DNA from 2 places in the Zoogloea oryzae genome. Region 2 is predicted to be linked to the other one. Evidence: predicted binding sites of a transcription regulator. Region 2 holds the regulator's gene; the other holds the start of a gene.
What was found. The regulator sigma-54, encoded in region 2, starts transcription at its own class of promoters, with help from an activator protein. The targets are predictions, from matches to a motif close to TGGCACGCTTNCTGCTNA.
Positions count from the first base shown of each region.

Region 1: the regulator sigma-54 is predicted to act here: its motif matches at 3,571-3,588, upstream of QQK25_RS14815 (ammonium transporter).

Region 1 covers NZ_BSPX01000047.1:4,584-9,643, forward strand. Annotated here, with positions in the region: gene ampD (1,6-anhydro-N-acetylmuramyl-L-alanine amidase AmpD) at 1-163, opposite strand, end outside; gene QQK25_RS14800 (phosphoethanolamine transferase) at 160-1,770, opposite strand; gene QQK25_RS14805 (pilin) at 1,889-2,335, opposite strand; gene QQK25_RS14810 (ferredoxin--NADP reductase) at 2,641-3,426, shown strand; gene QQK25_RS14815 (ammonium transporter) at 3,617-4,819, shown strand.
Region 2 covers NZ_BSPX01000024.1:30,714-36,562, forward strand. Annotated here, with positions in the region: gene recA (recombinase RecA) at 118-1,152, shown strand; gene recX (recombination regulator RecX) at 1,181-1,630, shown strand; gene lptB (LPS export ABC transporter ATP-binding protein) at 1,617-2,339, shown strand; gene QQK25_RS09715 (RNA polymerase factor sigma-54) at 2,355-3,812, shown strand; gene hpf (ribosome hibernation-promoting factor, HPF/YfiA family) at 3,829-4,152, shown strand; gene ptsN (PTS IIA-like nitrogen regulatory protein PtsN) at 4,308-4,793, shown strand; gene hprK (HPr(Ser) kinase/phosphatase) at 4,762-5,697, shown strand; gene QQK25_RS09735 (PsiF family protein) at 5,813-5,849, shown strand, end outside.

The sequences.
Region 1 (5,060 bases), on a different contig from region 2:
AGGGATGGGCCGCCGGATCGAGGCAGTTGGTGAACAACTGCGCCACCCCCTCGCCGCCGAAGCGGTCGGGCGGCAGGCTGATGGCGTGGATGACGATGAGCGAGACGGCCTCGCCGGGGGCGCGGTCGTCGCAGTTGGGGGATACGATCCTGCGTGGATTCATGGGGCAAGGCTCCCGTCCCGGGCAAAGCCGGTGAGCTTGCCACCGTCCAGCACGTAGCGCACCTCCCGCTCGACGAGCGGAGCGGCGAGGGAGTCGGGCAGCACGACGCCGGGCACCCTCACCCCGGCCAGATCGAGCAGCGTGGCGCCCACCATCTCCTGGCCGATGTAACGCCCCCGGTTGGCGGCGAGCGTCTGCCACGACTGCGGCCGGTAAAGGCGCTCGGCCCAGAAGAGGGTGGCCGGCCGGGTGTCGAAGTGGGTGACGCTGCCGCAGTGCTGGTAGCGCTGCCGCGCGTCGTCGTAGAGGTTCTCGCCGTGATCGGAGGCGTAGGCCAGCACCACCTCGCCCTCGGCGCCGTGCAGGGCCTCGATGACGCGGGAGAGGATCCAGTCGGTGTAGCGCAGGCTGTTGTCGTAGCGGGCCGAACGGTCGCGCTCCGGCGTGCCGTCGCCGTGGAAGACGTCGAAGTCGGCCGGGTAGCGCTGCTCGTACTCGAAGTGGCTGCCGATGAGCTGCAGCACGATGAACTTGCGGGGCTGCGGCACCAGCAGCAGGCGGCGCAGCTCGGGCAGCAGGGCGTCGTCCCGCACCGGCGAGCCCGGGTTGAGGTAGCGCAGGTTGCGGGCGTGGTCGGCGCGGATGCCGATGGCCTCGGCGAGCGCCGGCTCGTGCATCGACACGAAGGCGGTGAAGAAGCCGGCCGCGGCGAAGTAGTCGAACAAGGTGGGCGCCCCTTCGTCCGGCGGGCGGCGGGCGATGCCGGCGGCGTCGCTCATGGTGAGCATGGCCGGGACGGCGGTGTGGGTGCAGTCGGACACCGAGCGCACATCGGGAAAGCTCACCACGCCGGGCAGGGCACCCAGAATGGGCGTCGTATCCCGGCCGTAGCCGTTGAGGCCGAGCCGGTCGGCGCGGGCCGATTCGCCGATCACCAGCACGTAGGTCTGGGGCCGATGGCGGGCCGCTGGGTCCACCTTTACCCGCACCGGCGCAATCGCCGCCACCACCGGTCGCGGCGTGGCCAGCAGCACCAGCGGCTGGACCAGGGAAACCGGATAGGTGCGCAGCACCAGCTCGGGGCTGGCCCACGGATGCAGCGGCAGCCGCGTGCGCAGAAAGCTGTCGTGGAGGAAACCCGTGGCCAGATAGGCCAGCCCGCAGAGCAGCCCGACCTGCCGCCACCGCGACGCCGCCGGCCAGGGGCGACGAAGCTTCAGCGCCAGGGCCACCAGCACCTCGAGGATCAACACCGCCCAGGTGGACCACTGCCGCGCTGCATCGGCGAGAAATTCGACGGCGCTGCGACCGTCGCTCATGCGCAGGGCGAGCATCAGCTCGTCGCCGGGCATCACCCCGAAGCGCCACGCGTACCACGCCACCGGTGGCGCCAGCAGCAGGCAGGGCAGCGCCAGCAGACGCACCAGCCGCGGCCACGGCAGGCTGGCCGCAACCAGCACCAGCGCCAGCATCGCCCCCACGCCGGCCGCCCGGTCGCCCCAGCGCTGGGGCAAGGCCAGCACTGGCAGCAGCAGCACGGCCAGCAGCAGGCTGTCGGCCCAGCGGCTAAAGCGGTGCGGATCGGGGGGTTGCGGGTGCCCGGTCAAGGGAGGCGCTCCAGGGTGGAGAGGTTCAGCTTGCAAAAACAAAGCCCGGAAGGCTTACGCCATTCCGGGCTTGTTGCGTCAGGCCACCGCCGGGGGTGGCCTGGAGGCCCTGCGACAATCAGCAGATCGGGGGCGAAGCGGTACGGCAGGTGCCGCTGGTGGCCCAGCTGATGGAGGCGGTGCCGGAGGTCGGGGTGAGCACGTAGGTTTCGCCGCTCAGACCGCCGGAAGAGATCGCCTTGGCGGTGATCACACCGTCCTTGGCGGACAGGGAGTCGAGGTTGCCCTTGCCGGCGCCGGAAGCGATGGGGGCCGGGATCGACCAGGTGCCGTCAGCGGCGGAAGCGCCGGTGTCGCAGCCGGTCAGACCGCCGTTGTTGTTCTGGATGCACAGCTCAACGGCGGACTTGTAGGCGGCGGTCTGGGACACGACGTCGGAGAACTTGGCCTTGCGCTGGAACTGCTGGTACTGGGGAACGGCGATGGCGGCCAGGATACCGATGATGGCCACGACGATCATCAGTTCGATCAGGGTGAAACCGCCTTGCTTCTTCATGTCTTTCATGTGCGTATCTCCAAGAGATTATGGGTATTCCAGAACGGGCTCGAGACCCGGCTGACAACGCTAATGCAACCGCCGTGCCAGAATCCGACCGACGGGTCGAAACGTCTATGAATCAGACACTTTCAACAAACCGACGCCCCCACGCCAGCGCCGTGGCAAGCGCAGCAGCGGGCTCCAGGTGACGATTTTCGTCACCCCCTTGCCGAAATGCGTCAGTCATTCGCGCCGCCGCTGCCGGAACGAAGCGACGCGGGATGCGGTCTGTCCCTTCGGGCAGCCCGCCGATATCGTCGAGAGCACACCGCATGGACACCGCCGTCAACGTCAACACCCGCAGCACCGTGGCCCGCATTCTCTGGATGCACCGTTGGAGTCCGCGTCTGCTGTCCTTCCGCCTGAGCCGCGAGCCGGGCTTCCGCTTCGTGCCCGGGCAGTTTGCGCGGCTGGGGCTGCTGAAAGAGAACGGGGCGCCGGTGTGGCGGGCCTACTCGATGACCTCGGCCACCTGGGACGAGCACCTGGAGTTCTACTCCATCGTGGTGCCCGACGGTGCCTTCACCTCGCGCCTCGCCCAGTTGGCTGTGGGCGACGAGGTGATGATCGAGCGCACCGCAAACGGCTTCTTCACCACCGACCGCTTCGCCGATGGCCGCGACCTGTGGATGCTCGGCACCGGCACCGGCCTCGCCCCCTACCTGTCCATCCTCCAGGACGAATCCACCTGGCAGCGCTTCGACCGGCTGATCCTGGTCCACTGCGCCCGCCTCGCCGAAGACCTGGCGTATCGGGACGAGATCGCCGCGCTGCGGCAGCACCCGTTGTGGGCGGCCCAGGGCCACAAGCTGATCTACCGGCCGGTGGTCACCCGCGAGACCGCCCCCGGCGCGCTCCACGCCCGCATCCCCGAGCTGATCCGCCAGGGTGGGCTCGAAACCGCCGTCGGGCTGCCCTTTTCCGATGCCGACTCCCGTTTCATGATCTGCGGCAGCCCCGACATGGTGCGCGACACCCACAAGGCGCTGATGGGAAGGGGTTTCCGCCTGAGCCGACTGGCGGCGCCGGGCCACATCGCGGTCGAGAACGCCTGGTAAGCGCCCCATCTCGGGGAGCCGCGCGCCGCAACTGCGCCTGTTTTTGGTGCAGTCAAAATGGCGATGCACGAATAAAGTGCGACAAATCGATGCAAGCTTGGCGTCAAGTTGATGAATTAATTAGACTTTCCCGAAAAGCTAAACTGGCACGGCACCTGCTTGGTGCTTCGCTTCGATTTTGGAGCCCAAAATGGAGCAATCAAGCAACGCCAGTAACGTCCTCTTCGTGCTGCTCGGCGCCATCATGGTGCTGGCGATGCACGCAGGCTTCGCCTTCCTGGAGGTCGGCACCGTCCGCAAGAAGAACCAGGTCAACGCGCTGGTCAAGATCCTGACCGACTTCTGCGTGTCGGCCATCGCCTACTTCTTCATCGGCTACACCGTGGCCTACGGGGCCAATTTCTTCTCGGGCGCCGACGTGCTGGCCCAGAAGAGCGGCTACGAGATGGTGAAGTTCTTCTTCCTGCTCACCTTCGCGGCGGCCATCCCGGCGATCATCTCCGGCGGCATCGCCGAGCGGGCCAAGTTCCACCCCCAGAGCATCGCCACCTTCCTGCTGGTCGGCTTCGTGTATCCCTTCTTCGAGGGCATCGCCTGGAACGACAACTTCGGCATCCAGCCGTGGCTGGAGGCCGTCACCGGCGCCAAGTTCCACGACTTCGCCGGCTCGGTGGTGGTGCACGCCGTGGGTGGCTGGATCGCCCTACCCGCCGTGCTCCTGCTGGGCGCCCGCCGCGGCCGCTACACCAAGGACGGCAACGTGGCCGCCCACCCGCCATCCAACATTCCCTTCCTGGCCCTGGGCGCGTGGATCCTCACCGTGGGCTGGTTCGGCTTCAACGTGATGTCGGCCCAGACCCTCGACAAGGTGAGCGGCCTGGTGGCCCTCAACTCGCTGATGGCGATGGTCGGCGGCACCCTGGCGGCGATGGTGCTGGGCAAGAACGACCCGGGCTTCATCCACAACGGCCCCCTGGCCGGCCTGGTCGCCGTATGTGCCGGCTCCGACCTGATGCACCCGATCGGCGCGCTGGCCACCGGCACCGTCGCCGGCGTGCTCTTCGTGCAGCTCTTCACCGTCACCCAGAACCGCTGGAAGATCGACGACGTGCTCGGCGTGTGGCCACTGCACGGCCTGTGCGGCGCCTGGGGCGGCATTGCTGCGGGCATCTTCGGCACCACGGCGCTGGGCGGCCTTGGTGGGGTGAGCATCGTGGCCCAGCTAGCCGGCACCCTGGCCGGCATTGTCATCGCGCTGGCGGGCGGCACCATCGTGTATGGCACGCTGAAGACCCTCGTCGGCATCCGCCTCGATCCGGAAGAGGAATTCGAAGGCGCCGACCTGACGATCCACAAGATCACCGCCACGCCAGACCGGGAAACCCACTGGTAAGCCCGCGCTGCAGCGATCCTCCCCAGCAAGGCCCGGTTTCGACCGGGCCTTGTGCATTTCAGGGCCGGCTTTCCGGGCGCGGCCCTGCCGTCAGGATGCACGCATGCTCTCGCCCGACATCGCTCAGGCGGAATGAGTATGAGAATACTGATCGATTACGTTTCCGGCAGGCGCCAGAAGGCGGTCATCCGTCACACCCTCGTGCATCCGAAATGCAGGCCAGCTCAAGATTCCCGCCGAA
Region 2 (5,849 bases):
AAAATACCAGTCTGCGCGACTTTCTTCGCTCCGATACCTCTCGTGACGACGCGCGATCACCCGCACGCAAACTCTGTGCCATAATCTCCAAAACCCTTTTTACAAGGATCACGACAGATGGATGACAACAAGGCCAAGGCCCTCGCCGCCGCGCTTTCCCAGATCGAAAAGCAGTTCGGCAAGGGCTCGATCATGCGCCTGGGCGACGGCGAAGTTGAAAGCGACATCCAGACCGTCTCCACCGGCTCCCTGGGCCTCGACATCGCCCTCGGCATCGGCGGCCTGCCCCGCGGCCGGGTCGTGGAAATCTACGGTCCCGAATCGTCCGGCAAGACGACCCTCACCCTCCAGGTCGTCGCCGAGATGCAGAAGCTCGGCGGCACCGCCGCCTTCATCGACGCCGAACACGCGCTGGACGTCACCTACGCCCAGAAGCTCGGGGTCAACATCGGCGAGCTGCTCATCTCCCAGCCCGACACCGGCGAACAGGCCCTCGAGATCGCCGACATGCTGGTGCGCTCCGGCGGCGTCGACGTGGTCGTCATCGACTCCGTCGCGGCGCTCACCCCGAAGGCCGAAATCGAAGGCGAGATGGGCGACCAGCTCCCCGGCCTGCAGGCCCGCCTGATGTCCCAGGCCCTGCGCAAGCTCACCGCCAACATCAAGCGCACCAACACCCTGGTCATCTTCATCAACCAGATCCGGATGAAGATCGGCGTGATGTTCGGCAGCCCCGAGACCACCACCGGCGGCAACGCCCTCAAGTTCTACGCCTCGGTGCGGATGGACATCCGCCGTATCGGCACCATCAAGAAGAACGACGAGGTGATCGGCTCCGAGACCAAGGTCAAGGTCGTCAAGAACAAGGTCGCGCCCCCGTTCCGCGAAACCCTGTTCGACATCCTGTACGGCGAAGGCACCTCCCGCGAGGGCGAGATCATCGACCTGGGCGTCCAGCACAAGTTCGTGGACAAGTCCGGCGCCTGGTACGCCTACAACGGCGAGAAGATCGGCCAGGGCAAGGACAACGCCCGCGAGTTTCTCAAGAGCAACCCGCACATCGCCCGCGAGATCGAAAACAAGATCCGCGTCGCCGTCGGGCTGCCCGAGATGGCCGTGATCGCGCCCGCCGCCCCCGCCGCGGCAGCCTGAGCGTCCCGGGCAGGAAGCACCGTCGTCCATGGCCACCAGTCTGCATGAGCGGGCCCTGCGCTGCCTGGCCCAGCGGGAACACTCCCGCGCCGAGCTGGCCCGCAAGCTGGGCACCCTTGGCAGCGTGGAAGAGGTGAGCGCCGAACTCGACCGTCTGGTCGAGCTTGGCCTCCTCTCCGACGCCCGCTTCGCCGATGCCTACGTGCGCGCCAAGGCGGCCCGCTTCGGCGCCTCGCGGCTCAAGAGCGAGCTCGCCCGGCGCGGCGTCGGCGCCGAGCAGATCGGCCTGGCCATTGCCGACAACTGTCCGGAAAGTGAATTCGAACGCGCCTGCGACATCCATCGCCGAAAATTCGCCGCAGCACCGGCAGACGCGCGAGAATGGGCGCGCCAGGCGCGTTTTCTTCAAGGTCGCGGTTTCTCGACCGAAATCATTCGTAGAGTCCTGAAAGAACACCCCGGCGATGAGCCTGCTTAAAGTCAGCAACCTGCGCAAGAAGTACAAGGCCCGCACCGTCGTCCACGACGTCTCCTTCGACGTCGGCAGTGGCGAGGTGGTCGGCCTGCTCGGCCCCAACGGCGCCGGCAAGACCACCTGCTTCTACATGATCGTCGGCCTCGTGGTCGCCGACGGCGGCGAGATCACCCTCGACGACCAGGTCCTGACCCATCGCCCGATCCACCAGCGCGCCCGCCTCGGCCTGTCCTACCTGCCCCAGGAGATGAGCGTCTTCCGCAAGCTCACCGTGGCCGAGAACATCCAGGCCGTGCTCGAACTGCAGAAGCTCACCAAGACCGAGATGGCCGAGCGCCTCGAGCAGCTCCTCGGCGAACTGGGCATCGAACACCTGCGCGACAACACCGCGATCTCCCTCTCCGGCGGCGAACGCCGGCGCTGCGAGATCGCCCGCGCCCTCGCCTCCGACCCGCGGCTGATCCTCCTCGACGAGCCCTTCGCCGGCGTCGACCCGATCGCCGTGATCGACATCCAGAAGATCATCCGCTTCCTCAAGGAAAAAGGGATCGGCGTGCTCATCACCGACCACAACGTCCGCGAAACCCTTGGCATCTGCGACCGCGCCTTCATCATCAATGCCGGCGAAGTGCTGGCCAGCGGCCGCCCTGAAGAGATCGTCCGGAATGAACAGGTCCGTCAGGTTTACCTCGGCGAGCACTTCCGGCTTTAAGGCATCATTGTTGTCATGAAGCCCAGCCTCCAGCTCAAACTCTCCCAGCATCTCGCGCTCACCCCGCAGCTGCAGCAGTCCATCAAGCTGCTACAGCTATCGACCCTCGAGCTCAACCAGGAGATCGAGAAGATCCTCCTCGAGAACCCGATGATCGAGCGGGACGAGCCGGAGTCGAACCTCGGCTCCAGCCGTCTCGAAGCCCCTGGCCCGGCCGCCCCCGCCGGCAGCGAGGCCGCCCAGGAGCGCGAGCAGGAGCAGGCCCGCGAATCCGACCAGCGCGAACGCGACACCGACCGGGAGTTCGACTTCGCCGAAGGCGGCGACTGGCAGGGCTCCGGCAGCGGCTCGCGGGACGATGACGACGACAACGATTTCCAGGATCTCCAGGCCACGGTCACCACCCTGCGCGACCACCTGGACGCCCAGATCGCCCTCACCCAGCTGTCCGACCGCGACCGGGCCCTCACCCGCTTCATGATCGAGGCCCTCGACGACGACGGCTACCTCAGCCAGGCCCTGGAAGACCTCCTGCCGCTGCTGCCGCCCGAACTCGAAGTGGATCTGGACGACCTCACGATCGCCCTGCGCCACATCCAGAGCCTCGACCCCTGCGGGATCGGCGCCGCCGACATCGGCGAATGCCTCGGCCTGCAGCTGCGCGCCCTGCCGCCCAGCCGCGAACGCGAGCTGGCGCTGGCCATCGTCGCCGAACACCTCGAGCTCCTCGCCGCCCGCGACTACCTCAAGCTCAAGCGCGCGCTGCGCTGCACCGACGACGAGCTGCGCGAAGCCCACGCCCTGATCCTCGACCTCAACCCCCGGCCCGGCGCCCGCTTCGCCCAGTCCGACATCCGCTACGTGGTGCCGGATGTCATCGTCCGCAAGGTGCGCAACACCTGGGTTGTGAACCTCAACCCGGACGCGATGCCCAAGCTGCGCATCAACCAGCTTTATGCCCAGATCCTGCGGGACAACCGCGGCGCCAGTGGCTCCCTGTCCAATCACCTGCAGGAAGCCCGCTGGCTCATCAAGAACGTTCAACAGCGCTTCGACACCATCCAGCGTGTGTCGCAAGCGATCGTTGACCGGCAGCGTCAGTTCTTCGATTATGGCGATGTGGCGATGCGCCCTCTGACACTGCGTGAAATCGCCGAACAGTTGGAATTGCACGAGTCCACCGTCTCGCGGGTGACCACCCAGAAGTACATGGCCACACCAAGAGGCATTTTCGAGTTCAAACATTTTTTCGGCAGTCACGTCGCCACCGACACCGGTGGGGCGGCTTCCTCGACGGCGATTCGGGCGCTGATTCGCCAGCTGGTAGCCGCGGAAGACAAGAAGAAACCCTTGTCCGACGCCAAGATTGCCGAGTTGTTGGGCCAGCAGGGTATCGTCGTGGCACGCAGGACCATCGCAAAGTACCGCGAGTCCCTCGATATCCCGCCGGTCAGTCTGCGCAAAACCATCTGACAGAAAGGTAAGAACCATGAACCTCAACATCACGGGGCATCACGTCGAAGTTACGCCGGCCATCCGCGAATACGTTTCCTCCAAGCTCGATCGCGTGATCCGTCATTTCGACAACGTCACCAGCGTCGGCGTGATCCTCTCGGTGGAAAAGCTGCGTCAGAAGGCCGAAGTCACCGTTCACGTGCGTGGCAAGGACATCCACGTCGAGAGCGAGGATGCCGACATGTATGCCGCCATCGACGCCCTGACCGACAAGCTCGACCGCCAGGTTCTGAAGTACAAGGACAAGGCCTCCGACCACGGCCATGACTCCCTGAAGCAGCACCTCGCCGAATCCTGATCTTCGGCCCCAAGTAATCCCCTTCTCCCCGGGACCGTTGTGGCTATAATGCGCCCCAACTGACACAACGGCCCCGGCGGCCTCCGCCCCCGGATTTTCCAGATTCGTTCCCGGAAACCTGTCCCGGTCCAGCCGCGTACAGGAACATCCCGCCCATGAACCTCATCGCCAAACTTCTGCCTCCGGCCAATGTGGTCGTCGGCCTCGAGGCGAGCAGCAAGAAGCGCGCTTTCGAGCAAGCCGGCCTGCTGTTCGAGAACAATCACGGCATCGCCCGGAGCACCGTCTTCGACAGCCTGTTTGCCCGCGAGAAGCTCGGTTCGACCGGTCTCGGGCAGGGCATCGCGATCCCCCACGGACGCATCAAGGGCCTGAAGGACGCACTGGGTGCGTTCATGCGCCTCGCCGAGCCGGTCCCCTTCGACGCCCCCGACGGTCGTCCGGTGTCGATGCTGTTCGTGCTGCTGGTGCCCGAACAGGCCAACGAACACCACCTGCAGCTCCTCTCCGAACTCGCCCAGATGTTCAGCGATCGCAGCTTCCGCGATCAGCTCCTGGCCGCCCCGGACGCCCTCGCGGCGCACTCCCTCTTCGCCCAGTGGGGCAGCGATGCGCCAGACAACAGTAGCGCGGCTGTTTGACGACAACCTCGACCGCCTGAGGCTGCGCCACATCTGCGGCAGCCTCGACACCCGCATCTCGGTCTCCGAAGACCGCATCTGGCCCGCCGACATGGTCGGCCACCTCAACCTGATCCACCCCGACCGCCTGCAGATCCTCGGCTCGTCCGAGCTCGCCTGGGCCCGCCGCCAGACCCGCGACAAGGTGATCCACCATGTCCGCGAGATCCTCTCCTACGGCCCGCCGGCGATCATCGTCGCCGACGACGAAGACATCCCCAGCCTGATCCGCACCGTCTGCGCCAACGAAGACGTAGCCCTGTTCGCCAGCCCGCTGCCGGCGGCCAACGTCATCGACCTGCTGCGCAGCTACCTGTCGCGCAAGCTGGCCGAACGCGTCGCCCTGCACGGGGTGATGATGGACGTGCTGGGCCTCGGCGTGTTCATCACCGGGGATTCGGGCGCCGGCAAGTCCGAGCTCGCCCTCGAACTCATCTCCCGCGGCCACGGCCTGGTGGCCGACGACATCGTCGAGTTCTCGCGCATCGCCCCGACCGTCCTCGAAGGCCGCTGCCCGGCCCTTCTGCAGGACGTGATCGAGGTGCGCGGCCTCGGCATCCTCAACATCCGCACGATCTTCGGCGAGACCGCCTGCCGGCGGAAGATGAAGCTCAAGCTGGTGGTTCATCTGCAGCGCCGCCAGCCCGGCGACCAGGATCCGCTGCGCCTGTCCCTTGAGGGCGAGCAGCAGCTGATCCTCGGCGTACCGCTGCGCCGCGTCGTGCTTCCGGTTGCAGCCGGCCGCAACCTGGCCGTACTCCTCGAGGCCGCGGTGCGATCGACGATCCTCCTGCTGCGCGGCATCGATTCAACCCAGGAGTTCGTCGATCGCCAGCGCCGGGCGATGGAAGACAGCGGCTTTTAACCAAAAGACACGACATCCGGCAGCCTGGGCGGGCCTGGCCGTCAACGGATTCACCCAAGCACCGTTTATGATGATGTTGCAGTTCCGACAACCCGCCCATACGAGGAGTGGCCAGATGAAAAAATTGATCCTGAGTGTCGCTGTTTCGATGT